2 regions of the Brevundimonas sp. FV1ye4L genome follow, and region 1 is predicted to be linked to the other one. Evidence: riboswitches for the same ligand, from Rfam matches in the RefSeq annotation. Region 1 holds a riboswitch; the other holds the start of a gene.
The links. A riboswitch is a leader RNA that binds a small molecule or an ion and turns the genes downstream of it on or off. The one in region 1 is predicted to bind glycine.

Region 1 (14,562 bases):
GAGCCGGAAACGCCCGCAGCCGAGCAGCCGCACGATCTGGCCGAGGCTCCGGCGGAGGCTCCGCGCACCGCGCCGCCGACACCGACGCCCAGCGACACCCCGGCCGTGTCCGATGAAGGCGTGCTGCGGCCCATCCAGGAAAGCGACTATTTCACCCTGGACGACGCCTCGATCGCCAAGATCTCGGGCAATATCGACCTCTATTTCAACCAGCCGCTTGAGATCTTTCCCTTCTGGGAGAACGAGAAGAAGCCCGACCGTTTCCACGTCCTGTTCGCGCGCCAGATCGAAGAGCGGTTTCCGGCGGACCGCGACATCCGCGGCCGGGTTCACGCCTACGGCCGGCGCATCTTCCGCGCCCTGTGCGTCCATGTCGGCATCAAGCGGCTGACCCAGGCCCTGGCCCTGATCGCCTTCGCCGTCCTGGCCGAAATGGGCCCGACCCTGTTCGCGGACTGGGCCGGCGGGCAACCGGCCGGTCTGGGCCTGAGCGTCCTGGCCATGCTCATCACGGGCGGGATCTTCTTCGGCGTCTCGACCATCCTGTTCATCCAGTACCGTTTCCGGCTGGAGAACGACTCCTACGAACTGTCGCGCGAGATCGTGCAGAGGACGCGTGAGCTGCAGAACCTGTTCACCAACGCCCGCGCCCTGTCGGACCAGGCCGAGACCACCTATCAGATGGACGGCAAGGCCTGGGGCCAGCGCGCCCTCTATCTGACGCGTCTGGTCATGTGGATCGGGGCGCGGATGGAGTATCTGGAGAAGTTCATCCAGATGGAGCTGTGGCGCGTGCGTCGCGAACGCTACTGGATGCGCTGGTTCGGACGGATCACCGCGCCAGCGGTGCTGCTGATCTGGCTGATCTTCTTCGCCTTCTTCCCCGCGCCACAGGCTAATGAGATCGGCTTCCGTATCCTTCAGATCATCGCCGTCCTGCTGGCGGGCGGCGTGTCCTGGCTGTCCTATTTCCGCTGGCAGACGCCCGCCCAGGCGATCCAGGACAAGTTGGGGGCCGAGGGCTGGGTCCGCTACGCTTCGCTGGACGTGGACAATACCGTCGGCGACCAGGTGCGGCGCGACAAGGAGCGGCTGGTCGAATATCGCGCCCTGACCCGAGGCCGCTGATCAGCGCGGGATGGAGGCCTGCACCGACCGGGCGTCATAGGCGTTCGGACGGTCGGGCTTCTGACCCCGTCCCATGACGATCTCCAGCGAGGTCGAGGTCGGGCTGGGCCCGCTGAAGTTCAGGCCCAGGCCGACGCCGACGCCCGAGGCGGAATAGCCGCCATACCGGCTGGAGCCGCCGCCGATGGAGACGCTGGGACGAACCCCGCCCGCGCCGCCGGGGCGGCCGTCGGTCCAGCTCTGGGTCACTTCGAACCAGTCATAGCCTTGATCGGTGGTCAGGTCGGCGGCCCGCACCAGGGCGAAATCAGCCACAGCGCCCGGCGCGCCGACGCCGTTGTAGGTGACGCGATAGCGGTTCGACTCGATTCGCTGCTCCGAATACCCCTGCCCGCCCGGCGCGCGCTGAGCGCCGTAGGGGGCCAGGCTGGCGCAGGCGGCCAGCGCGAAGGTCGAGGCGGCGAGGCTGAGAATGGCGAGGCGCTTCATGGCGTTGTCTCCCTTTGACGGAGATAGCGTTGCTTGAGCCGGAGCGTTCCGTCTAGAGGCCCAGCGCGGTTCGCAAACCCGCGAAATCGGCCGGCGCCGGCGCCTCCACCGTGGTGGTCCTGCCTTCGGGATGAGGAAAACTCAGCTTGGCCGCGTGCAACATCAGGCGCGGCGCCGCTCCGACCGGCGTCGTCAGGGCGCCGCCATAGCGGACGTCCCCGATCAGCGGCCGGCCCAGATGGGCCATATGGACCCGCAACTGGTGCATCCGCCCGGTCAGCGGCTCCAGCTCGACCACCGCCCCCTGATCATTGGCGGCCAGGGTCCGATAACGGCTCTGCGAGCCCTGAGCGCCGGGCGCGTCGAAGGCGACGACCCGCATATAGGACTCGCGCCCGATCTCCTCCCGCCGCAGCGGGGCGTCGATCGTCCCAGACGCCGGCTCAGGCGCGGCGGACAGCAGGGCCAGATACTGTTTCCGGAACCGCCGCATCTGCAACGCCTTGCCCAGGAAACCCGCCGCCGGCTTGGTCTTGGCCGCCAGGATGACGCCCGAGGTGTCGCGGTCCAGACGATGCACCAGCTCCGGCCGCTTGCCGTTCGACCGCGCAAAGGCCCACAACAGATCGTCGAGCGTATGGGCCTGTATCCGCCCGCCCTGGCTGGACAGGCCCGACGGCTTGGAGAAGGCGATCACATGGGCGTCCTCATGGATCACCCACGACCGGACGGCGGCGATCTCATCCTCGGACAGGGCGACGGGTTGGCGAGTGCTCATCGGGGGCTTCTAGACGTTTCATCGCCAAAAATCCGAGTCCGGCTTCATGTCTTTTCCGGATAAGGCATCAGGCCTCATCTTTCATACGCCATGGCGGGTTGATCCGGTTATCGCCTGCAAAATACAGGCAAATCCGATTGCCATCCGGGTCTCGCAGCCAGGCCTCCCGCCACAGCCAAGTCTGCTCGACGGGGTCGACGTCAAACGCCAGACCTGCCGTCTTAAGAGCCGCGACGCGCTCATCCAGATCCTGACACTCAAAATAGACCGCTGTCCCGTTCGCTCGCACATCGGACGCGAGATGGATCGAGAAGGTCGCACCGCCTGGACACAAGAAGCGTGCGTAGTGGGGGCTGGAAACGATGAGGGTCAGACCCAAGGTCTCGTAAAATGCGCGCGACGACGGGATGTCCGTGACCTGAACGGTGACCTGATTCAGATTCATGTTTGCTCCTCTGCTTCACCCGCCATCCGCGCCCGCATCTCGGCCCAGCGCTCCAGCCGCGCCTTGACCTTCTCCTCATGCCCCTCGCCCTTGGGCTTGTAGAAGGTGCGGCGTTCCATCTCGTCGGGGAAGAAGTTGGCGCCCGAGAAGCCCTCGGGCGTGTCCGGATCGTACTGGTAGCCCTTGCCGTAGCCGAGCTGTTTCATCAGCTTGGTCGGGGCGTTGCGGATATGGGCGGGCGGCATCAGCGAGCCGGTCTCATAGGCCGCCTTCTTCGCCGCCTTGAAGGCTTCGTACACACCGACCGACTTGGGCGCTGTGGCCAGGTGGACCACGGCCTGGGCCAGGGCCAGTTCGCCCTCGGGACTGCCCAGGAAGTCGTAGGTGTCCTTGGCCGCATTGGCGACCAGGATCGACAGGGGGTCCGCCTCGCCGATGTCCTCGACCGCCATCCGCACGATCCGCCGCGCCAGATACAGCGGGTCCTCGCCCCCGTTCAGCATCCGCGCCAGCCAGTACAGGGCCGCGTCCGGGTCCGACCCCCGCACCGATTTATGCAGGGCGGATATGAGGTTGTAGTGTTCTTCTCTCGACTTGTCGTAGGCGGGCGCGCGGCGTTGCAGCACGCCGGCCAGACCCTGAACGTCCAGGGTTTCGCCGGCGGGCAGGTCGAACAGCACCTCCGACATGGTCAGCAGATAGCGACCGTCGCCATCGGCCAGGGCCAGCATGGCCTGGCGCGCTTCCGGCGACAGCGGCAGCGGCCGCTCCATATGGGCCTCGGCGCGGCTCAACAGTTGATCCAGAGCCGCATCGTCCAGCCGCTTCAGCACATAGACCTGCGACCGCGACAGCAACGCCCCGTTCAGTTCGAAACTGGGGTTCTCGGTCGTGGCCCCGACCAGGGTGACGACCCCGGCCTCGACGAAGGGCAGGAAGCCATCCTGCTGGGCGCGGTTGAACCGGTGGATCTCGTCGACGAACAACAGAGTGCTCTGGCCCGCCGCCCGCCGCATCCGCGCCGCCTCGAACGCCTTCTTCAGATCGGCGACGCCGGAAAAGACGGCGCTGATCGACTGGTATTCATAGCCCGCCGCCTGGGCCAGCAGCCGGGCGATGGTGGTCTTGCCGGTGCCGGGCGGCCCCCACAGGATCATCGAGCCCAGCCGCCCCGCCTCAATCATCCGACGGATCGGCCCGCCCGGCCCCAGCAGATGGTCCTGGCCCACCACCTCGTCCAGCGTGCGCGGGCGCAGACGGTCGGCCAAGGGCGCGTCGGGCGGCAAGATGCCGGAGGCTTCGAAAAGATCGCTCATTGCGACCTATGTAGTCGTGCCTAAAGCGGTTTTCACCCGTTAGTATCGGTCAGCGCTGTAGAGATCGATCATGACCGACGCCCATCCGAACCAAGGCCCCAGCTCAGGCCTCACCCCGCACCTGACGATTCCGTCGCGCGGGGCCTCGGCCGCCGTCGACTTCTACATCATCGCCTTCGGCGCCGAGGTGCTGGATCGCCGCCTGGCCGAAGACGGCGAACGGTTGATCCACGCCCATCTGAAGGTGAACGGCGCCAGCCTGATGCTGAACGACGAGTTCCCGGAATACACGGGTCAGGCGGACATTCGCCCGGTCGGGGTGACCCTTCATCTCCGGGTCGCCGACCCGGACGCCTGGTGGACCAGGGCCATGACTGTCGGCGGCGCTGAGCCGCTGATGGACATGGCGGACCAGTTCTGGGGCGACCGCTACGGCGTCCTTCGCGACCCCTTCGGCCACACCTGGTCGATCGGCGGACCGACGAAGGGCTGATACGGGATCAATCGTGCTTGCCCGGCGTCCCTTCGACGCGCCTCTGTTTAGCCGCCGCCTTCTCGGCCTTCGTCATGAGTGAATCCATCAGCGTGAGGGGTCGGATCACCTTCCCCCGCTTTGTGAACCACGAAGCAAGCCTCCAGGCGGCGACCACGAAGACCGCAAAGCCAACGGCTGCGATGAAAAGCTCGAAAATAGATGGTTCACCCATTTCCCAACCATCTTCCACAACCGATAACTGTGTCCAGTCCCTATCTCAGCACGCCCCTGATCTGACGCCCGCCACGGTTGACGACGATCTCCCACGGGCCGCGACCTGCGCCGGCGGCTTCGACGTCGCGCGCCGAGACGATCGCGCGGCCGTTGATGCTGACGATCAGGTCATTCTGGCGGAAGCCGGCGCGGGCGGCGTAGCCTCGGCCCGAGACGCCGGTGACGATCACGCCCGTCGCGAACGGATCTCCGCCCAGCCGGTCGGCCAGGGCGGGATTCAGGGCCACCACCTCGGCGCCGGCGAAGGGGCCGGACTGGATGGTCACGCCTTGATCCGGATCAGCGTCGCCCGGCAGGGTCTGAACGCGCGCGGTCAGGGTCTGGGCCCGACCGTCACGCAGGATGGCGACCTGAACCTGGTCGTTCGGATTGCGAGAGCCGATGCGGTAGTTCAGCCCGTTCTGGTCGTTGATCTCCTGGCCGTCCACGGCGGTGATGACGTCGCCTTGGCGGATGCCCGCGCGGGCGGCGGGACCGTTCGCATAGACGTCGGTGACCACCAGCCCCTGCGGCCGGCTCAGGCCCAGGCTGCCGGCGATGTCGCCGGTGACGGTGTCGCCCTTTACGCCCAGCCACGGTCGGACCACCGCCTTGGCCCCGCCCAGAGCCGAATCGACCACCCGCTTGACCATGGCGGCGGGCACGGCGAACCCGACCCCGGCGGACGAGCCCGAGCGCGAGAAGATGGCGGTGTTGATGCCGATCAGGTCGCCGTCCATGTCCACCAGCGCCCCGCCGGAATTGCCGGGGTTGATGGCCGCGTCGGTCTGGATGAAGGAGCCGCTGTCGGAAATGCCGGTCTCAGTCCGGTTCAGGGCCGAGATGATGCCGTTGGTCACGGTCTGGCCCACCCCGAAGGGATTGCCGATGGCCAGAACCAGGTCGCCGACCTGCTGCTCCTCCTGATCGTCGATGGCCAGGACCGGCAGGCGGTCGCTGACGTTCTCCAGCCTCAGCACGGCGATGTCACTGCGCTCGTCGGCCAGGATGACGGTGGCCGGAAACTCGCGCCGGTCGTTCAGCACGACCTTGATCTGCTGGGCGCCCTGGATGACGTGGTTGTTGGTCACCACGATTCCGTCGGATCGCACGATGACGCCCGAGCCCACGGATTCGGCCACCCGCGCCTGAGGCATGCCGCCGCCGAAGAACTGGAAGAAGGGATCCGCCTGGACCCGCTGGACGCTGCGGGCCGAGATATTGACCACCGCCGGAGCGGCCGATCGCACCACAGGGGCGAAGCTGGACTTCATCCCCGCCGCGTCACTGGGGGCCGTGCGGGTCGGCTGGGCGAACTCGCCCTCCTGCGCCTTGGAGTTGGTGGGATTGCCGCAGGCCGACAGGGCCAGGGCGGCGGCGAGCACGATCGAGCGAGTCGTCATTGTCATCCGGGAAGCACAGCCTTCAATCTCCCCATACCGCCCGGCTTTTCGGGCGGGATCAAGGCGTGCGGCGCAACGACGGATCAGAGCCAGACCAAGAAAAAGGCCGCCTCCTTGCGGAGACGGCCTCGAATTCTTCAGTTCGCGAGAACTTACCGGCTGCCGGCGCCGGCGCCCGGAACGCGCGGCTTCGGCGCGGGCAGCAGACCCTCGCGCTGGGCGCGCTTGCGAGCCAGCTTGCGAGCGCGACGGACAGCCTCGGCCTTTTGACGGGCGCGCTTTTCCGACGGCTTTTCGTAATGCACGTGGCGCTTCATTTCACGGAAGCTGCCTTCGCGTTGCATCTTCTTCTTGAGGGCTTTCAGCGCTTGATCGACGTTATTATCGCGAACGAAAATCTGTACCAGGTTGAACTCTCCTTTGGCCGCCCGCCGCGTCCTGTTGAGGGAGACGGGCGAACAAATAAAATCAGCGTCCGAAAGCCAAGCCCTCGGATGAAGGCGCGCTAGTACACGAGCCGCCCGTTTCTGTCCAGATCGCCTGGCCAGTTCGTCGCAACCATTCTTCGAGGCTCGAAACCCCGATCGGACCGGCGTATGATCGACCCATGACACAGAATGACGACTGGGCCGACCGGACTGAACAGACCGTGCTGGACGCGGCCGTCGCCCGAGCGCCCGCCCTGGGCTGGAACGCCCGTCTGGTCCGCGAAGCCTGCGAGGCCTGCGGCCTGTCGCGCGGCGACGAGGAACTGCTGCTGCCCAACGGCGCGCGCGATCTGGCCGCCCTGCTGTCGCGCCGTCACGACGCCCGTGCGCTGGAAGCCCTGGCGGCGATCGACGCCAAGTCTTTGAAGATTCGCGAACGAATCGCCCGCGCCGTGTCCGAACGGATGGAGGCCGGCGCCGCTGACCTGGAGGCCACGCGCCGTTGCGCCGCCTTCCTCGCCCTGCCGGTCAATGCCGATCTGGGCCTGAAACTGGCCTGGGAAAGCGCCGACCATCTGTGGCGCTGGGCCGGCGACGAATCGACCGACTGGAACCACTATTCGAAGCGCACCATCCTGTCGGGCATACTGATCCCCGCCCTGACGATGCGCTGGTTCGACGGCCGCGAGGCGGCGGAAGCCTTCGTCGCCCGCCGCATCGAAAACGTCATGGCCTTCGAGAAGTGGAAGGCCGGCAAGGACTTCGAAGCGCCGTTCCGCAAGGTGACGGATGTACTGAGTCGCGTGCGGTACGGGGCGCGGGAGTAAAGCCAACTCCCCCTTTTCCGCCATCCTCGGGCTTTAACCGAGGACCGGGCCATCCGCCGCTTATGCGAACGTGATACGCAACGCCAGGTCCACATCTGATCCTCGGGTCAAGCCCGAGGATGACGGGGCAATGGGTGAACTCAGACCGCCCCCAGCACCCGGTTCACATGCGCCATCTTGCGGCCTGGCCGGGCCTCGGTCTTGCCGTACAGGTGCAGACGCTCATCCGCCTTGGCCGACAAAGCCCGCCACTCATCGACCTCGTCGCCCAGCAGGTTCTTCATCTCGACGCGGGCATGGGCCGTCGTCGGGCCCAGAGGCCAGCCGGCGACGGCGCGGATATGCTGTTCGAACTGGTCGCAGACGCAGCCGTCCTGGGTCCAGTGGCCGGTGTTGTGGACGCGGGGCGCGATCTCGTTGACCAGCAGGATGTCGTCCCCGAGGTCGAACAGCTCGACGCCCACGACGCCCACATAATCCAGACCGTCCAGGATCGCCTCAGCGATGGCGCGGGCGCGGACCTGGGTCTTTTCGTCCACGGCGGCGGGCGCAAGTGTGGTGCGAAGGACGCCGCCCTCATGGCGGTTCTCCCCCAGGGGATAGACCGCCATATGCCCGTCCCAGTCGCGGGCGGCGATGACCGACAGCTCGCGCACGAAGGTCGCCTTGGCCTCCAGGATCGCCGGGCGACCGCCCAGGCTTTCCAGCGCCGCAGGCGCGTCCTCGATGGTGTGGATCCAGACTTGGCCCTTGCCGTCATAGCCTTCGCGACGCGTCTTCAGCAGGGCCGGCAGGCCCAGTTCCGTCAGGCCGACGACCAGATCGTCCAGCGTATCGACCACAGCGAAGGCGACCGTCGGGGCGCCGACGGCGTTCAGGAAGGTTTTCTCGTCCACCCGGTCCTGCGACACGCGCAGGGCCGTGGGGCCCGGCGCGACCAGGGCCCCGGCCTCGGCCAGCCGTTCGATGGAGGCGGCGGGCACGTTCTCGAACTCGAAGGTCACGACATCGGCCGCCCGACCCAGAGCCGTCAGGGCCTCGGGATCGTCATAGGCGGCGACGATCTGGGCGGTCGAGACCCGGCCCGCCGGGCTGTCCGGCTCCGGATCCAGAATCACCACGTCGAAGCCCAGGCGCGACGCGGCCTGGCTCAGCATCCGGCCCAGTTGGCCTCCGCCGAGAATGCCGAGGGTCGAACCGGGGGGAAGCGGAAGCGTGGGCACTCAGTCCTCGACGGTTTCGGCGACGGAATCCGTCTGGGCGGCGCGGAAGGCGGCCAGACGTGCGGCCAGGGCCTCGTCCGACAGGGCCAGGATCTGGGCGGCCAGAATGCCGGCGTTGGCGGCGCCCGCCTCGCCGATCGCCAGGGTGGCGACCGGAACCCCGGCCGGCATCTGCACGATGGACAACAGGCTATCCATGCCCTTCAGGGCCTTGGACTGAACCGGCACGCCCAGCACCGGCAGTTCGGTCATCGAGGCGGCCATGCCCGGCAGGTGGGCGGCGCCCCCGGCCCCAGCGATGATGACCTTGAAACCCGCCGCCTTGGCGCCGGTCGAGAACTCGACCAGCCGCTGGGGGGTGCGGTGCGCGCTGACGACCTTGGCCGTCCAGGCGACGCCCAATTGATCCAGTTTGTCGGCGGCCAGCTTCATCGTCGGCCAGTCCGAACGACTGCCCATGATGATCGCCACCGGCGTTGCGGAAGTCGCCATATCTTCAAGGCCCCTCGCGGAAAGGCCGCCCGTTACAGCACGCGGCGGACGCCCGCAACCGAAACAGGCTGAGGTTGAGATGGGTTTCGGTACGGCCCCGCCTTCAATCTCGGCCGTTCAGCCTCTACCATCTGCCTATCGCGCGTCCGACTGAGTCGCGCCGCCGGAGCCTGCCTGCGCCGTGACCGACGTGGCCGAACACGACCTGACCGCCGAGATCGAGCGCCTGCGCGCCGAGCTGGACGCCTGGAAGCAGCGCGCCGCTGCGGCCGAGGCGGCGGCGGATCACGACGTCCTGACCCCGGCCCTCAATCGCCGCGGCTTCATCGCCGCCCTCCAGCGCACCATGGCCTACTGCCAGCGGCACGATGTGCCTGCGGTGCTACTGTACCTCGACATGGACGGGTTCAAGGGCGTCAACGACCGGCTGGGCCATGCCGCTGGCGACGCCGCCCTGGTGGCCGTAGCGCGGATGATGCTGGGCCACCTGCGCGAATCAGACGCCGTGGGGCGACTGGGCGGCGACGAGTTCGCCTTGCTGATGCTGAACGCCGGCGTCGAGGAAGGCCGGGCCAAGGCGCGCCAGCTGGCCGAAGCTTTGAAGACGGAAGGCTTCGTCTGGAACGGCGAGCAGACCCCGCTGGGCGGCTCGTTCGGCGTCCGCGCCTGGGACGGCCATTCGGACCCCGAGGTCTGGCTGACCGAGGCCGACGCCGCCATGTGGGTGCGCAAGAAGGGGCGCTGAGGCCCCTTCCCCGCCCTTTGTCTTACAACGGCAGCCGCAACTGAATGCCGCCCATATGGCTGTCGGCGTGTTCGCCGTACCGGCCACGATAGGCGACCGTCACCTTGACCGGTCCCACCGAGCCTTCGACCCCGGCCGAGGCCAGGAACTGGCCGCCGAAGGGATCCTCGACCTCCCGCTCCAGCACCTGCGCCGGGTTGTTGTAGATCCCGACGCGCACCGGGTCCGAACTGTCGTCCAGGGCGTCGCGATAGCCGCCCTCGGCGAACAGGCCGAACCCGCCCATTTCCGCCTCGGCCCGCAGCGCGATCTCGCCGCTGATCGCCTTCATCTCGCGGTCCTCATATTGGTACTGGGCGGCGACGCCCTGCTCCCAATAGCCGTCGACGTCGCTGGTCGCCCAGGTCACGGCGGCGCGCGGCGACAGGGCCACGCCCCCCATGTCGAACCACATCCCGCCCTGCAGTCGAGCGCCCGTGCTGAAGGCGCGGGTCTCGGCCGTGTGGACGATGGGCGCCAGGCTGGTGGTGCGCTCGATGTCGTCGATATTGTCGCGCGCCACCCCGACCGCCGCATTGACGAACAGGTCGCCTGAGCGCCAGCCGCCATACAGATCCAGGCCGAAGCTCTCGACGTTGAACGTCAGAGCCTGGCTCTCGACATCGGTCTTGCGCGCCGTGCCGGCCATGCCGAAGCGCCAATTCGCCGACGGTCCAGCCTCCAGCGCGATACGACCGCCCCAGCCGTCGCTGGACGATTCAGTGACCGCGCCCCGGGCGTCCGTATCCACGCTGTCGACCATGGCCGAGGCGGTGACCGCCACGCCGGCCTCCCAGGCTTCACGCCCGGACAGGGCTTCGCTCGCCGCATCCAGGGCGTCCTCGCGGTGCCGGAAGGCGGTTTCGCCCTGCAAGGCCGCCTGAGAACCAATATCGCCGTAATAGAGGTAGTCGGTCGCCAGACGAGCGATGATCTGGTGCCCAGCTGCGGTCGGATGCACCCCGTCGAGGTAGAAGTAGCTGTTAGGGTTCGAACAGACCGTCACCCCGTTGAAACAGGCCTGGGTGACATTGGTGATGCCGAACTGACCGGGATTGGCGGCCACGGTGTCGCCGATCTTGAACAGGTCCATCAGGATGATGTTGCTGCCGGGCCGCGCGGCCGCCGTCGTGTTCAAACCCGTCAGCAGGCTCGAGTTGAAAGTCGTCACCGCATAATCGGCCAGGGGCGCCGCCGCCGTGCCGCGGAACTGCGGAGTCAGGCTGAGTTTGGGCAGGTTGGTCACCAGTACGGTCCCCGCTCCCGCCCCGGCGACGCTGTTGACCAGGCTGTTGATGTTGGCGGCAGCCGTCGTCGCCACAGGAGTGATGGCCGCCACCGGACTGGCGGAGGCGCCGGCGGCAGGCAGGCCCTGGAAGATGTCATTGGCGCCGCCCAGGACGCTGACCAGATCATTGGATCCGAAGGTCCCGCCCCTGCTGGTGTAGGCGGCCAACTGGGTCAGCATGCCCGGCGGCGGGCCAACCGAGGCGTCGGTGCGGGCGCCCCCGAAGGCGTAGTTGATGCTGCCGCTGACGGATCCGGTGAAATTGACCGCGTTGAAGCCCAGCAGTTCCGTAAACACCGGACCCGTCGAGAAACGCCCCTGGAAATAGGGCGGGCTGGGCGGCTGCGTGCCGCCGGACGCGAGATACAGATTGCCGTTGTCGCTCAGGCTGTCGCCGAACACGACCAGTCGGTTGTAGGTCTGGGCCGAGGCCGAGCCCGCAAAGGCGCAGGCGGCGACGACCAAGGCGGCGACGGCGCCGCCGGTGAGATAGCGTGACATTTATTTCCTCCCACGATCGTCGTGTATCGCGACCGTTACACGGGAGGATGCGCCACTCTGCGGCGAGCGCAAGATGCCGCTAGGGAAGCATGCCCTAAAATCGTACCGGGTACGGGACATCTCACCCCTGTCTTTCTAGGCTTTGAGCAAGGTCAAATCGGCAGGATCGCCGTATCGAATGCGCGCTTCAGTTCGTGGGCGGCGAAGGTTTGGGCCGCCATAGCGTCGGGCATGACCATGGCCATGCCGAAGAACTCGTGCGTTGAACGGTGAAAATAGACTACGACCGGGTACAGCTTGTCCTCGGAATGGCCATGCGGCTCGTAGATGCGCGCCAGATCGGGCCGACGGCGCTTGACTTTGAGCCTGAGTCGATGCCTTAGGTCGGGCGCTCTCGCGGGAGAGTTCGGCGCGCTTTCAGCGTGCCGACGCCGAAGGCGCAACCGCCCCGGAAACGCTCAGGCAAACGGACCGCGACAGCATACGGACGCTGGAAAGCCGCTCTTAGGGGCGCGCCGACGGAGCAAGGCGGTCTGACCGCCGGAATCTCTCAGGCTTCAGGACAGCGGGGGCGCGACGACGGCGGAGCTCCGCCAAAACACGCGACCGTGAAAGTCTGAACCATGACCGACCAAACCCTGAAGACCACGCCCCTGAACGCCGCGCACCGCGCCCTGGGGGCCCGTATGGTGGGCTTCGGCGGCTATGACATGCCGGTTCAGTATGAGGGCGTCCTGGCCGAGCACCGCTGGACCCGCGAACACGCCGGCCTGTTCGACGTGTCTCACATGGGCCAGTGCAAGATCACCGGCGCCGACGCCACCGCCCAGTTCGAGCGGTTCGTGCCCGGCGACTATGAAATCCTGAAGGCCGGCAAGCAGAAGTATTCGCTGCTGCTGAACAAGGACGGCGGGATCATCGACGACCTGATGGCCGGCCGCCCCGACCACGACGGCCTGTTCGTCGTCGTCAACGCCGGCAACAAGGACGAGGATTTCGCCTTCTGGGAGGCGAACCTCGAAGGCGACGCCAAGCTAACGGTGCTGGACCGCGCCTTGATCGCCATCCAGGGGCCGGAGGCCGCCGAGGTCATGGCCGCCCACGAACCGATCCTGGCGGAAATGGGCTTCATGGAATGCGCCCGGCTGATGCTGTTCGGCGTCGACTGCTATGTCTCGCGTTCGGGCTATACCGGCGAGGACGGCTATGAGATCTCGGTCCCGGCGGACCAGGCCGAGCGCGTCTGGAACACCATCCTGGAAGACGCCCGCGTCAAGCCGATCGGCCTGGGCGCCCGCGACAGCCTGCGGCTCGAAGCCGGCCTGCCGCTGCACGGCCATGACATCGACCCGACGACCTCGCCGGTCGAAGGGGCGCTGACCTTCGCCCTGTCCAAGTCGCGCAAGGAGCGCGCGGACTTCAACGGCGCCGACCGCATCCTGAAGGAACTGGCCGATGGGGCCGCACGCGTCCGCGTGGGCCTGATCGTCAAGGAAGGCGCCCCGGCCCGCGAAGGCGCCGAGATCGCCGACGCAGAGGGCAATGTCGTCGGCAAGGTCACCTCGGGCGGCCCCTCCCCCACCCTGGGCAAGAACATCGCCATGGGCTTCGTGCCGCCGGCCTTTGCGGCCCTGGGCACGGACCTGAAGGTCATCGTGCGCGGCAAGTCCGCCGCCGCCGAAGTCGTCGCCATGCCCTTCGTGGCGCAGCGCTATTACCGCAAACCGAAGACCGTCTGAGGATCAGATCATGAAGTTCACCAAGGATCACGAGTGGGTCAGCCTGGACGGCGACATCGCCACCGTGGGCATCTCGAAGCACGCCGCCGACGCTCTGGGCGACGTGGTGTTCGTGGAAGTGCCTGAGGTCGGCAAGACCGTCGCCAAGGGCGCCAGCTTCGCCGTGGTCGAGAGCGTCAAGGCCGCCTCGGACGTCTACGCCCCCGTCTCGGGCGAAGTGGTCGAGGCCAACGACGCCCTGTCGACCGCGCCGGAAACGGTCAACTCCGCCCCGCAGGCCGACGGCTGGTTCGCCAAGATCAAGGTGTCGGACGCCTCGGAGCTGGACGCCCTGATGGACCAGGCCGCCTACGACGCCTTCCTCGCCACCCTCTAAGCCCCCATCGGACCCGCTGATTAAGAGTCAGCGGGTCTTCGGCCTTTCATGGCCCAGGACAAGACCATGCGTTATCTCCCCCTGACGCCCTACGACCGCACGGCGATGCTCGCCGCCATCGGCGCGAAATCGATCGACGACCTGTTCGTGGACGTGCCCGAGGCGGCGCGGCTGGACGGGCCGGTGGACCTGCCCCGCGTGGCCGGCGAGATGGAGGTCGAACGCGCCCTGTCCGCCATGGCGGCCAAGAACGCCACGGCCGGCGCCGTGCCCTTCTTCTGCGGCGCAGGGGCCTACAAGCACCATGTCCCGGCGACGGTGGATCACGTGATCCAGCGGTCCGAGTTCCTGACCAGCTACACCCCCTATCAGCCGGAAATCGCCCAGGGGACCCTGCAGTATCTGTACGAATTCCAGACCCAGGTCGCGAACCTGACCGGCATGCCGGTGGCCAACGCCTCCCTCTATGACGGCTCGACCGCCATGGCCGAGGGCGTGCTGATGGCGACCCGCGTGACCCGTCGCAACAAGGCGGTGATCTCGGGCGGGGTGCACCCCCACTACGTCAAGGCGACCGAGACCGTGGTCCACGCCGTC
Region 2 (14,562 bases), 190 kb from region 1:
AGATTGGCGGACACGATCGAAAGTGGCGTGCGCAGTTGATGCGAGGCGTCGGCGGCGAACCGCTGAATGCCGGAGGTCGAGGTCTCCAGCCGCGCCAGAAGATGATTGAAGGCGGTCAGAACCGGCCAGAGCTCGCGGGGCGCCAGATCGACATTGGCCGGTGCAAAGTCGGCCGAGGGGCCGGGGCGGCGCGTGAGGTCGTCAATCAGACGCTTGAGCGAGTTCAATCCCCATTGCAGGGCGGGCCAGACCAGAAGTGCGGCGAGCACCACCAGCAGGGCGGGGAGAAGCAGCATGCTGCGGTAAAGCTCGCGCAGGCTGGCTCGGCGAGAATCCAAGCTCTGGGCGACCGAGACGCGCACGGGGGCGTCACGACCGGGGATGATGAGGGTCTGTTGCGCCATGCGCACCGAAACCCCTCTGACGGACAGGTCTGAAAAGACGGGTTGGTCCGCCTGGGCCTGAGGAAGGTTCGGCAGTTCGGCGTAGCCGGTGACCAGCCGGTCGCCTTCGCGGACGCTGTAGAAGACGGCGTCGCGTTCGGGGCCGTCCAGCAGCGCTAGGGCCCAGGGCGCGACGTCCACGGTGATACGGCCGTCGGCGACCGACACCGTCTCGCGGATGGTCTGAAGTGCGCCCGCCAGAAGGCGGTCAGCATTGTTCGCCACCACCCGCTGGGCCGTCCAGGCGCCGACCGCCAGGACGACAGTGGCGAAGATCGCCAGTGGAACCACCTGTGCAATCAACAGGCGTTTGACCAGGCTGTGGGAACGAGCAGGCGGCGCGCGGCTCATGGGTCGAGACGATATCCGCGGCCACGGATGTTGGTCACGGCGGGGCCGTCAGGCTGAAGCTTGCGCCGCAACCGGCCGACATGGATTTCCAGCGCATTGAGCGAGGGCGCCTCGTCCTGCGGAAAGACCTCGGCGGCCAGCAGGTCGCGGTCCACCACCTGTCCTGGCCGGGACGCGAGAACACGCAGCGCCGCCCATTCGCGGGGACGCAGGGCGAGGTCGCGCTCGTTGACGTGGGCGCGGCCGGTGCGCCAGTCGCAGAAAAGGGTTCCGATCACCACGGCGCCGGCCGCCTGCCCCTGGCGTCGACGCACGATGGCGCGCAGACGGGCGACCAACTCGGACGGGGCGAACGGCTTGATCAGATAGTCGTCGGCCCCAAGGTCCAGGCCCGCAACCCGGTCGCCGAGGCCATCGCGCGCGGTCAGCATCAGCACCGGCGTTGATGATCCCCGAAGCCTCAGGGTCCTCAACACTTCGAAGCCGTCGATGTCGGGAAGGCCGATGTCCAGGATGGCGGCGTCGAAAACCTCAGCGCTCTCGAGCTGCAGGGCCTGTTCGCCGCTTTCGACGCACCTTGCGTCGAAACCCGCATCGTGAAGACTGGCTTCGAGCGAATGCCGCAACGCCTTGTCATCTTCGACGACGAGTATTCTCATGGCGACGAGAGGGGGCGACGGATCATGCGTGACACATAACCAGAAAGCCGGAGCGGTGAAAACGGATCGACGACATCTGCTTCTCGGCTTGGCCGGGTTAAGCGCCGCCGCCTGTTCGCCGGAACCGGAAGGCGCGGGGACGGCGCCGCGGGTGCGCTGGCTGGCGCGGCGAGAAGAGGCGCTGCACATCCTGACCAACACAAGCCTGATGGGCCCTGTGTTGGAGGCCTTTCGTCGTCGCTGGCCCGAGATCCGGGTGCGTCTTGAGGACATAAACTCCACTCGGATCGCCGAGGAGGTGCGGCGGCTTGCGGACAGCGGGTTGGATGGCCCGGATCTGGTCTGGAGCACGGCGATGGACGTGCAGGTCAAGCTGATCAACGACGGCTATGCCCAAGCCTATAGATCGCCGCACCGCGCGGCCATGCCCGACGGGTCGGTATGGCGTGATCAAGGCTATGGATTGACGGCGGAGCCGATCGTGTTCGCCTATAATCGAAACCGGCTCGCGCCCGATCTGGCGCCCCGCAGTCATGCGGATCTGCTCCGGCTGCTGAAAAGCCGGCCAGAGGTGTTTGACGGTCGTGTGACCCTCTATGACGCCGAACGGAGCGGCGTCGCTCTCATGCAGTTGTCGGCGGACGTGCAGATCTATCCTGACGCCTGGCCGTTGATGGAGGCGCTGGGCGCCCAACGTCCGCGGCTGGACACTTCGGGGCAGAGAATGATGGGCCAGATCGCCGATGGGCGGATGGCGTTCGCCTATAATATGAACCAGTCCTACGGTGCGTCCTGGGCGGCGCGCGCGCCAGAGATCGGACTGATCACGCCGGACGATTATCACCTGTCGGTTTCGCGCGTGGCCTTCATCCCGCGCAACGCCGCCCATCCGAATGCGGCGAGGCTGTTTCTGGATTTCCTTCTGTCCAGAGAAGGGCAGCGGGTGATCGGCGCCCTGGGGGTTCGACCAGTCCGCGACGATGTGTATGCGCCCATGCGTCCCGCCGCGCCGGGTGTTCGACCTGTCCGGGTGGGGCCGGCCCTGCTGGCCAATCTGGATCAAGCGCGCCGCGCGACCTTGCTTACCCGATGGGGCGAAGCGATGCGGGACGGCGTCAGGGCGCCTTCAGATCCGGCCGCGCCGTGATCGTTCCTGTGGATAACTCCAAAAGATCCGAATCCCGACTTCCTGTCACGACGCCGTCATGGCGGCCGGCGCCGCGAAGCGGGCGGCGGATCTGGCCAATGGGATCTACGCGTGCATAGCAACGATAGGCGAATATTGCGCCTATTTGGGCAATAAAATTGCACAACCAGCGTATTTGACACAAACGAGAGGGTCGATCTTACTCGGCTTCAGCAAGGCGGGAGAGATCGGCTCCAGCCGACGCCGAAGGCGCAACCGCCCCGGAAACGCTCAGGCAAACGGACCGTCTTGCTGAAGGAACGCTGGAGAGAAGGCCGGATCCGGGGGATGCGGCCTCGCCGAAGGAGAAAGGGTCGGCGACGGCCCGAAACTCTCAGGCCCAATGACAGCGGGGGCGAACGGACGCCGGAGAGCGTCAGTCGCATTGGGCATCCCTGGGGAGGGGCGTCGTCGCCATGAGGAATCTCGCTTTGTCTCGTCTTAACCGTCACCTGACCCATTATTGCAGCGCTATTGCGCTATTGGCCTGCGCCACTTCGGTTCACGCCCAGGAAGCAGAAGGCTCTGCGGACGCCGACTCTTCCGTTGGTGAAATCGTCGTCACGGCCTCGCGCATCGACCGCGCCGGCTTCGAGGCGCCGACGCCGACCATCCACCTGTCCGCCGAGGATCTGTCGGTCGGGGCCCGTCCCAATATCGCCGCCGCGCTCAACGACATGCCGCAGTTTCGCGCCACCACCTCGGCCCAGACGACCGGCACCAACACCGGCGCCGGCAACGCACCGGTCGATCTTCGCGGTCTGGGCATCAACCGGACCCTGGTCCTGATCGATGGGCGCCGCGTCTCCAGCGAGAACGACCTGAACGCCGTGCCGTCGGTCTTGGTCAAGAGCGTCGACGTGGTCACCGGCGGCGCCTCCGCAGCCTGGGGATCGGGGGCCGTGGCCGGCGTCGTCAACATCGGCATCGACCGGTATTTCACCGGCGGCAAGCTGGGGGCCGAATACGGCATCTCCTCGTATGACGACGCCGAACAGGAACGGTTCGAAGGCGCCTGGGGCACGGACTTCGCCGACGGTCGCGGTCACTTCGTCATCGGCGGCGAGTATCTCGACAACGAAGGCGTCATCCCGAAGACCTCGCGCCCGAACATCGGCCGGTGGGCCACGGTCAACGGTGCGATTACGCCCGACGTCGGCTTCGCCAACGCCGCCTATGGCGGCCTGATCATGTCAGGCGTCAACGCCGGCAAGGTGTTCAACTCCGACGGCACGCTGCGCGCCTTCGGCTACGGCACGGTCAGCGGTACGAACTCGATCGGCGGCGAAGGTCCGTCGAACGACGACCTCAGCCCCCTGGTCACGCCGCAGCGCCGCTACACCGGTTTGGCCAGCGCGGTCTATGAGATCAGCGACAAGCTGCGGGTCACGGCCGATGTCCGTCACTCGCGGATGTGGAACAACTACGTCTGGTTCGGTGACCATGACCGCGGCGACCTGACGATCAGCATCGACAACGCCTTCCTGTCCGACGTGATCAAGCAGCAGATGGCGGACGCCGGTCAGACCTCCTTCACCTTCGGACGTTTCAACTCTGACCTGTCCTATTCGACCATCGATTTCGAGCGCGTCACCACCCAGGCCACTCTCGCCGTGGACGGCGAGTTCGGCGACAGCTGGCGCTGGGGTGTCTATTACAGCCACGGCGAGTTCGAGAACAACATCGACACGCCCGGCTTCCTGCTGAAGACCGAGTTCGCCAATGCGGTCGATTCCGTAATCGATCCCGGCACGGGGCAGGCGGTCTGCCGCGTAACTCTCACAAACGCCAACTCGGGCTGCGTCCCGATCAATCTGTTCGGCCTGGGTTCGCCGACGCAGGAAGCCATCGACTATGTCACCGGCACCCCGCAACAGCGCACCACGACCAAGCTGGACGTGGCGGGGGTCAGCCTGCGCGGCGAGCCTTTCAGCCTGCCGGCCGGCGACGTATCGATCGCCGTCGGTCTGGAAGCCCGCAAGGAGCAGACCGATCAGCGCGTCGGCGAATTGGACGCCGCCAAGGCCTTCAAGACCTTCAGCTTCTCGGCCATGTCCGGCGAGTTCAGCGTCAAGGAGGCCTTCGCCGAAGTCCTGGTCCCGATCGTCAAGGATCTGCCGATCCTAAACGATCTGCAGTTCAACGCAGCGGCCCGCATCTCGGACTACGACACCACGGGCTCGATCTGGTCCTGGAAAGTCGGCGCCACCAACGAGTTCTTCCCCGGGTTCCGCGGCCGCGTGACCCAGTCGCGTGACATCCGCTCGGCCAATCTATCGGAGCTGTTCACCACCACCACGACCGGCTGGAACAACATCAACGATCCGGCCAAGAACGGGGCCTTGGTCTACACGCTGAACAACGGCGGCGGTAATCCGAACCTGCGTCCCGAGACGGCGGACACCCTGACCCTCGGCGTCACCTATGCGCCGCCGTCCATCCCCGGTCTCAACCTGTCGCTCGACTATTACGACATCAAGATCGACGACGTGATCACGACCATTGCAGCCCAGGATCTGGTCAACCGCTGCTACAACGGCAACCTCGATCTCTGCACCAAGGTCGAGCGGGATGCGGCCGGCAACCTGACCCGCACTCTGTCCACCTATGTGAACCTGGCCGAGTATCACACGGACGGAATCGACGCCGAGGCGTCCTATGCGTCGGACGCCGATCTCTGGGTTCCGGGCGCGACGGGCCGGGTGACCATGCGTCTGGTCGGCACCTGGGTGAACAGCCTGACCACCGACGACGGCGTGACCGAGATCGAATATGTCGAATCCCAGGGCTATTCCTTCGGTCTGGGCGTGCCCAAGCTGCGCGTCAACGCCAGCCTAGGCTGGAAGGGCGAGGTGTTCGGCGCGAACCTGCGGGCCCGCTATATCTCGGCGGGCGATTACAACAGCACCGTCGCCATCTCGAACAACCACATCGACGCCTACACCTATGTCGATCTGGGGCTGACGGCCGACCTGGCACACTACGGTGCGAACGGGGTCGAGCTGTACGCCAACGCGACCAATCTGTTCGACAAGGACCCGCCCGTCGGGTCGCTCTATTCGCCGTACTACGACGTCATCGGTCGGTACGTCACGGTTGGCGCGCGGTACCGCTTCTAGTTCTGGTCCGCGCTCCGGATCGCCGGCCCCGCTCCTCCAAGGGGGCCGGCGATCTCCCCCATTTGCTTCTCCCAATTACTGCACGGTCTGTTCCATGATTACCCGTCTGCCGATGGCCCTATTGTTCGCCCTGGGCGTCGCCCCTGCGGCCCTGGCTGAAGCGCCCAAGCCGGCCGCCATCGTGGCGGACGGCCTGCCGGCGGTGCCTGACGATCTGGTCGCGGCGACCCAGCCCTATCTCCAGGCGCGCCGGGCCGCCTTCCTGGGCTGGAACGTCGCTGATCGTTCGATGCTGATCAAGACCCGGTTCGGCGCGACGGACCAGCTTCATGTCGTCGCCGGTCCGGACGGCGCACGCACGCAGATCAGTTTCGAGGCGGAGCCGATCCTGGCCGGCGCCCTGTCGCCGTCCGGCCAGACCCTGCTGGTCCAGAAGGACAATGGCGGGGACGAATTCTATCAGCTCTACACCCTGTCCGGCGGCCGGTTGACCCGCATCACCGACGGCAAGAGCCGCAACTGGTTCGGCGCCTGGAGCCCGGACGGGAAACGGGTCGGCTATGCCTCGTCGCGCCGCAACGGCGCCGACATGGACCTCTATGTCGTCGATCCTGAAAATCCCTCGACAGACCGTCTGGTGGCCCAGGTTTCCGGCGGCGGCTGGAACATCGCCGACTTCTCCAAGAACGGGACGAAGGCCCTCGTCCTGAACCGGATGTCGATCAACAACGCCGTGGTCTATGAGCTGGATCTGGCGTCCGGCCGCATGACCCCTCTGACCGATCCGGCAGAGCAGGTCTCCTATGTCGATCCCAAGTATGCGGCCGACGGCACGGTCTGGGCGACGTCGAACAAGGCGTCAGACTTCCTGCGTCTGGGGCGGATCGGGCAGGGCGGCTTCGTTCCCGTCAGTCCCGAGACCCGGTGGGACGTCAGCGACTATGCCCTGGCGCCCGACGGGAGCTTCGTCGCCTATGCGGTGAACGAGGCGGGCGTCTCGCGGCTCAAGGTCATGGATGTCGCCACGGGCGCCGTGCGTGTCGTCACCGGCCTGCCCCAGGGCGTCATCCCCTACAGCATCGGTCCGGCCATCGACATCGCCCCCTGGGGCGCAATCGGCCTGAGCCTGTCGTCCGCACGTGTGTCCGGCGACGCATTCTCGATCGATCCGACGACCCTGGCCGTCACCCAATGGACCCACAGCGAGACCGGCGGCCTGGACCCCGCCGTCAACATCGAGCCCCAGCTGGTCGAGGTGAAGAGCTTCGACGGCGAGACCGTGTCCGGCTTCCTCTATCGGCCCGACGCGACCAAATTTCCCGGCAAGCGCCCCCTGATCGTCGACATCCACGGCGGGCCGGAAGGCCAGACCCGCCCCGACTTTCTGGGGTCTCAGAACTATCTGCTGAACGAGCTGGGCGTCGCCCTCTTCTTCCCGAACGTGAGGGGGTCGTCGGGTTACGGCACGCGGTTCGTCAATCTGGACAACGGCCCGTTCCAACGCGAGAATTCGGTCAAGGACATCGGCGCCTTCCTCGACGCGCTGGAGGTCGATCCGACCCTGGACGCCGCGCGCTTCGCCGTCACCGGCGTCTCGTACGGCGGCTATATGTGCTACGCTACGGCGGTGCACTACAGCGACCGGCTGAAGGGGGCGAACTGCTACGTCGCCATCTCCAACTTCGTCACCTTCCTGGAAAACACCCAGTCCTATCGTCGCGATCTGCGGCGCGTGGAATACGGCGACGAGCGTGATCCGGCCCATCGCGCTCAGCTTCAGGCGATCTCACCCCTGACCAGCGTGAACAAGATCACTATTCCGCTGCTGGTCGCCACAGGCGGCAATGACCCCCGTGTGCCGGCGTCCGAAGCGGACCAGATCGTCAGCGCGGTTCGCAGCAACGGCGGCACCGCCTGGCACCTGTTGGCGCAGAACGAGGGCCACGGTTTCCACAAGAAGGAGAACGAGGACTACTATTTCTGGACCAGCCTGTTGTTCTGGAAACAGACGTTGTTGGGCGACGCCGCGCGCTGAGCCTGACCGGCGTCTTTCAGAAATCCATCCATGACTTTCAAACGCATCGTCGTGGCGAGCGCGGTTTTGGCCACGCTCCTTGCCGCGCCCGCGATGGCGCAGACCCGCATCCCGGTTCAGACCGACCATCACGTCCACGTCCATTCGCCGGCTATTCTCGAGATTTTGCCGGCCTATTGCGGCAGTCCGGGACGGCTCGGCGCCTGCGACCCGGCCTTCGTCGAACCGCGGACGGCTGATGCTCTGCTGGCGGATATGGACGAAGCGGGGGTGCAGACGGCCTGGATGATGTCCACGGCCTATCTGGCTGAAAGCCCGATGATGGTTCCCCCCCTGGCCGACGCCGCAACGCGGGTTCACGACGCCAACGCCTTCACCGTGGCCACGGCGGCGGCGCATCCAAGGCGACTGGTCGCCTTCGTGTCGGTCAACCCGGTGGCGCCCGATGCTCTGGCTGAGATCGAAGCGTGGAGGGACGAGCCTTTCGCCGACGGATTGAAGTTGCACCTGACCAACTCGGGTGTCGATCTGCGCAATCCCGCCCACGTCCGTCGCCTAGCGGACGTCTTCGACGCCGCATCCGACGCCCGACTGACCATCATGATCCACATGCGCACCCGCACAGAGGACTACGGTGCGCGAGACGTCCATATCTTTGTCGAAGAGATACTGCCCCACGCCCGCAACATCCCCGTCGTTATCGCGCATTCCGGCGGCTGGGGCGGGCTGGACGCGAACACCTGGGACGCATTGGAGGGTTTTCGGCAAATTCTGGCGGAACGGCCTGACACGGCGCAGAATCTCTTTTTTGACCTAGCTCAGGTCTTCGATGCTGAGACAACGCCGGAAAGCCGGGCGCGACTGGTCGAGGCCATGAGGGGAATCGGCGTTGAGCGTTTTGTGCCGGGTTCGGACTGGCCGTTCTCTGGGCCTTTGGACGAATATCTGAACGACGCCATGGGGTTGTTGCCGCTCTCGTCCCAAGAAGCGGCGGCTCTGAGGCAACGACACGTTGCCGTGAGGTGACGATATCGGTCATCGGGAGGCCGTTTAAAGCTGCATCGCCGGGTGATCTGGCGATCACCCGACAAAAAGCTTTTGAGAGACTTAGGGCTCCTGCGCGGTCGGGCGGAACAATATTTCGTTGATCCCGACGCCCTCGGTGACGATCAGGGTCTGGCCTAGCGGATGGACGTGCCAGGCGGTGCGGGCTCCGGGCTCGAAGTGGACGATGGCGCCGCTGACGCGCGACGGGGCCTCGCGCTGGAACAGGCTGGTGATGGTGACGCGTCCCGAGAACCATTCAGCCGGACCCTCGACGGTGGTCTGGTCGGCCTTGCGGGTGATATCCATGAAGGGGGCGTTTCCTGGCGTCTGCGGGGCGGCTTCGCCGCCGAACAGGGCTGCCGTGGTTGAGAGAACCGAAGTCATCATGAGAGATGCTCTTGGAAGAATTGGGTCAGCCGATCGAACGGGATCAGATCGACGCGATCATAGAGATCGACGTGGCTTGCGCCCGGAATGATCAGCAGTTCCTTGGGTTCGGCCGCCGCCGCAAAGGCCGTTTCGCTGAAATAGCGCGAGTGGGCGTTCTCTCCGTGAATCAGCAGAATGGGCCTGGGGGATATCTCCGCGATGTAGGTCATGAGCGGGAAGTTCATGAACGAGAGCAGGGTGGTGGCGGTCCAGGCGTTGCCGGAGTTCACCGCACGCGCATGGTAGCCGCGCGGCGTCATGTAGAAGTCGTGGTAGTCGACCATGAACTGGGGTTCGCCGCCCCTCAGCACATTACCCTTGGGACCATAGGTCGGGACGCCGTTGCGGGCGTCGACCCAGCGCTGACGGCTCACTTGTTCAAGCGTTTGCGTCCGCTGCGCAGGGGTGACGCTGTCGTTGTAGCCTCGCGACATGACGCGGCTCATGTCGTACATGGTGCTGGTCGCGACGGCCTTGACCCGCTTGTCGACCGCGACGGCGTTCAGCGCCATGCCGCCCCATCCGCAGATCCCGATGACGCCAATCCGCTCTTGATCGACCGAGGGGTGCAGACCGAGGAAGTCGACCGCCGCCATGAAGTCTTCGGTATTGATGTCGGGCGAGGCGAGGTTGCGGGGCTGTCCGCCGCTCTCGCCGGTGAAGGACGGATCGAAGGCCAGGGCGACGAAACCGCGCGCCGCCATCGTCTGGGCATAGAGACCCGACGACTGTTCCTTGACCGCACCGAATGGACCACCGACGGCGATGGCGGCCAGGCGTTCGCCGTCCCGGCCCTTGGGTCGATAGAGGTCGCCGCTCAGGGTGACGCCGAAGCGATTGGTGAAGACGACCTTCTGATGATCGACGGTCTCGTCACGGGGAAACACCTTGTCCCAGTCATTGGTCATGGTCTGCGCCTTTGCATCGGAGGTGGGGAGGAGCGACGCGGCGGCCAGGGCGGTCATGCCGGCGCCGGTCAGTTTGATCAGGCCTCTAGGGTCCATCGCGGGGGATGTTCGGGTCTGAAGGTTGGGGGAGGTCGAGGTCATGTCGGGGCTCCGGGTGTGTGTTCAGCGGGGTTTCAGCAGGGCGCGGCCGTCGCGGACGATCAGGACAGCCATGGCGGCGAGGGCGACGCTGGCGATCAGGACGGCGCGGATCGAGAGGTGGTCCAGCAGGAGGCCGCCAATGACGGCGCCGAGCAAAATCGAGGTCTGGACGGCGGCGACCATCAGGCCTCCGGCGGCCTCAGGCGCGTCGTCGGCGTTCTGCGACATCCAGGTCATCCAAATCACGGACATGGCGGTGTTCATCGCGCCCCAGACGACCAGGAGGAGACCCGCCGCAGTGGGCCAGGCGCCGACGAGCAGTAGGCCGGCGGTGGCCGCGCCCATGACTAGGGCCGGCAGGCGCAGAAGCCTGGAGACATCACCCTTGATGAAACGGCCAGAGGCCCAGGTGCCGACGAAGCCGGCGCAGCCGAGTGCGAGCAGCAGGATCGACAGGCCGGTGACATCCACGCCCGTGACCCGTTCGAGGAAGGGCCGCAGATAGGTGAAGAGGGTGAAGGCCGATCCCCACGACAGCATCGAAGCGATCAGGCCGACCAGGAAATACCGGCGGCGCAGCAGGTCGATCATGCCGCCGATCCCCCGCTGTCCACGGGCCGGCAGCGACGGCAAGGCGACGAGGTGCCAGACCAGATTGGCGGCCACGAGCGGCGTCAGCGCCCAGAAGACCTCGCGCCAGCCGAACAGGCCGCCGAGATAGCTGCCGATCGGCGCAGCGAAGGCGGCGGCGATCGCCTGTCCGCCATACATCAGAGCCAGGGCGCGCGGCACATCCGCCGCCGGGACCAGCCGCATGATGACGGATGTCGCCAGCGCCCAGAAGCCGCCGATGCACAGGCCCAGCAAGGCGCGCCCCGCCATCAGGACCTCGAAGTTCGGCGCTGCAGCGACCAACAACAGCGACACGCCCATCAGGCTTGTCAGGCCGACTAGAACCCATTTTCGGTTAAGCTGGCCCGCGACCGTGCTTACCCCCAGGCTTGCGACGACGGCGAACAAGCCGCTGATTGAGACGGCCTGGCCGGTGTGTCCAACCGATGCGCCCAGACCTTCGGCCATGGGTGTCAGCAGGCTGACCGGCATGAACTCGGACGCGATCAGCAACGCCACGCACAGCGCCATCGACATCATCGCACCCCAAGCGGCGGTCGGTGTCGTGGCTTCCGATGTCGGTGCGGTGGCCGCGGGCATGGTCGTCTCCCTCGTTCGTCGAGGGACAAACTAGGCGCCGGCGATCAAAACGATTAGTCAGGCAGATCGGCATGAACTAATCGATATAGGCGATTAATCGAGGAAGCCGTCCATGGCCGGACCGGACCTGAACCAGTTGACCTGGTTCCAGATCGTCGCGGAGGAGCGCAGCTTCACCAAGGCTGCCGCCCGGATCGGCGTGGCGCAGTCCACCCTCAGCCATGCCATTCGGCAGCTTGAGACGCGCCTCGGCATCCGGTTGCTGACCCGCACGACCCGCAGCGTCGCGCCCACGGCGGCGGGCGAGCGGCTGCTTCAGACGATCATGCCGCGCCTGGCCGAGATCGAACAGGAGATCGAAAGCCTGACCAGCGTGCGGGACAGGCCGGCGGGCTCCATCCGTTTGACCCTGTCCGATCATGCGCTGGACAGCGTTGTGTGGCCTAAGTTGAAGCCGGTGCTGGCCGCCTATCCCGAGATCCAGGTTGAGCTGATCCTCGACAGCACCTTCCGCAATATCGTCGAGGAGCGGTTCGACGCCGGCGTTCGGCTGGGCGAAAGCGTTGAGAAGGACATGATCGCCGTGCGCATCGGTCCCGACTGGCGTCTCGTCGCCGTCGCCTCGCCCGGCTATCTGGCCGAGCGCGGCAGGCCCTCTCACCCGAAGGACCTGGTGGCCCACTCGTGCATCAACATGCGCCACGAGTCGGCGGGCAGCCTCTATGCCTGGGAGTTCGAGAAGGACGGTCAGGCCCTGCGCGTTCGGGTCGACGGCCAGGTCACTTTCAACAACTCCTACGCCATGATCGACGCGGCGGTCAGCGGGCTGGGGATCGCCTACGTGCCGGAGGACATTGTCGCGTCCAGGATCTCGTCAGGCGCGCTGAAACTCGTCCTAGACGATTGGTCTCCGATGTTCGACGGCTATTTCCTCTACTATCCCAGCCGTCGCCAGAACCTCGCCGCTTTCCAGATTGTGGTGGATGCGCTTCGCCATCGAGGGAGCTGAAGGACTGCTTTCCAGCCAGACGTCAATGTCCGCTGCTGGCGCATCTGCGGCATCAGCGAAAGACCTTGCCTGGCGCGTTTCCGGCCTACGCGGCCCGTCCGACGGTAGCTGAGTAATTCTCCGGATGATCCACGGCGGCGTACCTGCGAGAGGTCGGGCTCAGCCCTCTTTGGTGCGATTGCCTAAGACAGGCCTGATTCAGAGTCGCCGTCGGCAGAGACGCTCTGGACCTTCCCTCATGGTTTTTGACGGAAAGTCCGTCTTCACTCATCGTCCTCCTGAAGGGGGAGAGAATTGGCATCGGGTGGAGTGGAATCTGAGCAGGCGCGGGTGCGTTGGCTGGCGCAGGAGGTGCTGCCTCATGAGCGGGATGTTCGCGTCTGGCTGAAGCGTTCGCTTGTCACATCCAACGATGTCGATGACGTCGTTCAGGAAGCCTATTGCCGACTTGCCAATCTGAAGGAGGTGGAGCGGATCGAAAGCCCGCGCGCGTATTTCTTCCAGACTGCGCGTTCGATCGTGTTGGAACAGATGCGTCGGGCGCGGATCGTCAGGATCGACGCCGTGACGGAACTCGACGCCTTGCGCATCGAATGGGACGAGCCGTCGCCCGAACGTATCGCCGGGGGACGCAAGGAACTCGAACGCGTCATGAAGATCGTCGCCACCTTGCCCGAACGCAGCCGGCGCATCTTTGAGATGCGGCGGATACTGGGCCTTTCGCAGCGCGAGATCGCCGCCCGGCTGGGCGTGACCGAGAATGTGGTGGAGAACGAAGCCAGTCGTGGGCTGAAGGTTTTGCTCGCCGCCCTGGCTCAGGACGAAACCAAGGGGCGGGCAGACGCCGCCGAAGAGCGTCGGGCATGATCCGCGACACCCCGTCCGAAATTGAAGAGGTGGCTGCGCGTTGGGCCGTACGGCTGGACGCCGGGCCGATGACGGTCGGCGAGCAGGCCGCGCTCGACGACTGGCTGGGCGGCGATGTCCGGCGACAGGGGGCCTTGTGGCGCGCGAGGGCGGCCTTGAGCCTGCTCGTGGCGCCGGTCGAAACGTCACAGGCGCGAACGCCGCGCCCGAAACTGGACCGACGCATAGTGTTGGGCGGCCTGGGGCTCGCGGCGGCCGGCGTCGCGGGCGTCGTCCTGACGCCCCTGTTGTCGCGTCAGTTGTACCGCACCCAGGTCGGGGAAATTCGCCGCGTCCCGCTGGACGACGGCTCCATGGCTGCGATCAATACGGATACGACCGTCGAAGTGGCCTTCGAGACGTCCGTGCGCAGGGTGAAGCTGGATCGTGGAGAGGCCTGGTTCCAGGTCGCCAAGGATCGGACCCGCCCCTTCGTCGTCGCCGCAGGGCCCGTTCGTATTCAGGCGGTCGGAACCGCCTTCGCCGTGCGGCGCAAGGCCGTGGGCGCCGAGGTCATGGTGACTGAAGGGGTGGTCGAGGTCTGGACCGGCAAATCGGGCGCTAGCGCCCGTCGCAGGGTCTCCGCCGGCGAACAGGTCTTCGTCAGCGACGACGGGGGAGCGTCCCGCCCGGTCAAGCGGCCGTTGGAAATGGATCGCGCCCTGTCGTGGCGCGAAGGCGGCATCGTGCTCGACGGCGACACAGTCGCTGCGGCGGTCGCCGAGTTCAATCGCTACAACAGTCGCAAGATCGTGGTCGTCGATCCCGATCTGGAGCGGCGAACCGTCATCGGCTGGTTCCGCACCAATGAGCCGGAAAGCTTCGCCGCCGCTGTCGCCGTGGCCCATGGCGTTCGCGTTCAAACCTCGGACGGCGTGATCATGCTGGGAGGGCCGGACTGAATTTTTTCGGTCCGGCGACGGAAAATCGGCAGCCGGACATCGAGTCTTCGGAACCCTCGTCAGAAGGGTCCGGGAACCAGGAAACAGAAGGGAGGGCCGCCGCATGCCCATTTCGCGGTACGAAGGCGCCAAGGCGTCAATGATGATCGCCGTCAGCACGCTGGCTCTGGCCAGCGCCGGCGCGGTGCAGGCGCAAGCGCGACAGTTCAATGTTC

Region 2: it holds a riboswitch for glycine, as region 1 does, so the genes downstream of both, ACW17X_RS00175 (TonB-dependent receptor domain-containing protein) here and gcvT (glycine cleavage system aminomethyltransferase GcvT) in region 1, are expected to answer to the same signal.

Annotation. Positions count from the first base shown of each region.
Region 1 is NZ_CM178734.1:232,169-246,730, reverse strand. It holds gene ACW17X_RS01150 (hypothetical protein) at 1-1,128, shown strand, start outside; gene ACW17X_RS01145 (CC0125/CC1285 family lipoprotein) at 1,129-1,617, opposite strand; gene ACW17X_RS01140 (RluA family pseudouridine synthase) at 1,670-2,395, opposite strand; gene ACW17X_RS01135 (VOC family protein) at 2,463-2,840, opposite strand; gene ACW17X_RS01130 (replication-associated recombination protein A) at 2,837-4,156, opposite strand; gene ACW17X_RS01125 (VOC family protein) at 4,227-4,649, shown strand; gene ACW17X_RS01120 (hypothetical protein) at 4,657-4,863, opposite strand; gene ACW17X_RS01115 (Do family serine endopeptidase) at 4,904-6,307, opposite strand; gene rpsU (30S ribosomal protein S21) at 6,460-6,714, opposite strand; gene ACW17X_RS01105 (COQ9 family protein) at 6,915-7,562, shown strand; gene ACW17X_RS01100 (5-(carboxyamino)imidazole ribonucleotide synthase) at 7,703-8,785, opposite strand; gene purE (5-(carboxyamino)imidazole ribonucleotide mutase) at 8,786-9,277, opposite strand; gene ACW17X_RS01090 (GGDEF domain-containing protein) at 9,459-10,022, shown strand; gene ACW17X_RS01085 (autotransporter domain-containing protein) at 10,045-11,850, opposite strand; glycine riboswitch at 12,238-12,334, shown strand; glycine riboswitch at 12,339-12,418, shown strand; gene gcvT (glycine cleavage system aminomethyltransferase GcvT) at 12,474-13,589, shown strand; gene gcvH (glycine cleavage system protein GcvH) at 13,600-13,965, shown strand; gene gcvPA (aminomethyl-transferring glycine dehydrogenase subunit GcvPA) at 14,032-14,562, shown strand, end outside.
Region 2 is NZ_CM178734.1:38,301-52,862, forward strand. It holds gene ACW17X_RS00160 (sensor histidine kinase) at 1-794, opposite strand, end outside; gene ACW17X_RS00165 (response regulator transcription factor) at 791-1,453, opposite strand; gene ACW17X_RS00170 (ABC transporter substrate-binding protein) at 1,542-2,600, shown strand; glycine riboswitch at 2,809-2,896, shown strand; gene ACW17X_RS00175 (TonB-dependent receptor domain-containing protein) at 3,071-5,758, shown strand; gene ACW17X_RS00180 (S9 family peptidase) at 5,853-7,793, shown strand; gene ACW17X_RS00185 (amidohydrolase family protein) at 7,824-8,819, shown strand; gene ACW17X_RS00190 (cupin domain-containing protein) at 8,901-9,227, opposite strand; gene ACW17X_RS00195 (alpha/beta hydrolase) at 9,224-10,318, opposite strand; gene ACW17X_RS00200 (MFS transporter) at 10,340-11,530, opposite strand; gene ACW17X_RS00205 (LysR family transcriptional regulator) at 11,643-12,539, shown strand; gene ACW17X_RS00210 (RNA polymerase sigma factor) at 12,849-13,406, shown strand; gene ACW17X_RS00215 (FecR family protein) at 13,403-14,347, shown strand; gene ACW17X_RS00220 (TonB-dependent receptor) at 14,451-14,562, shown strand, end outside.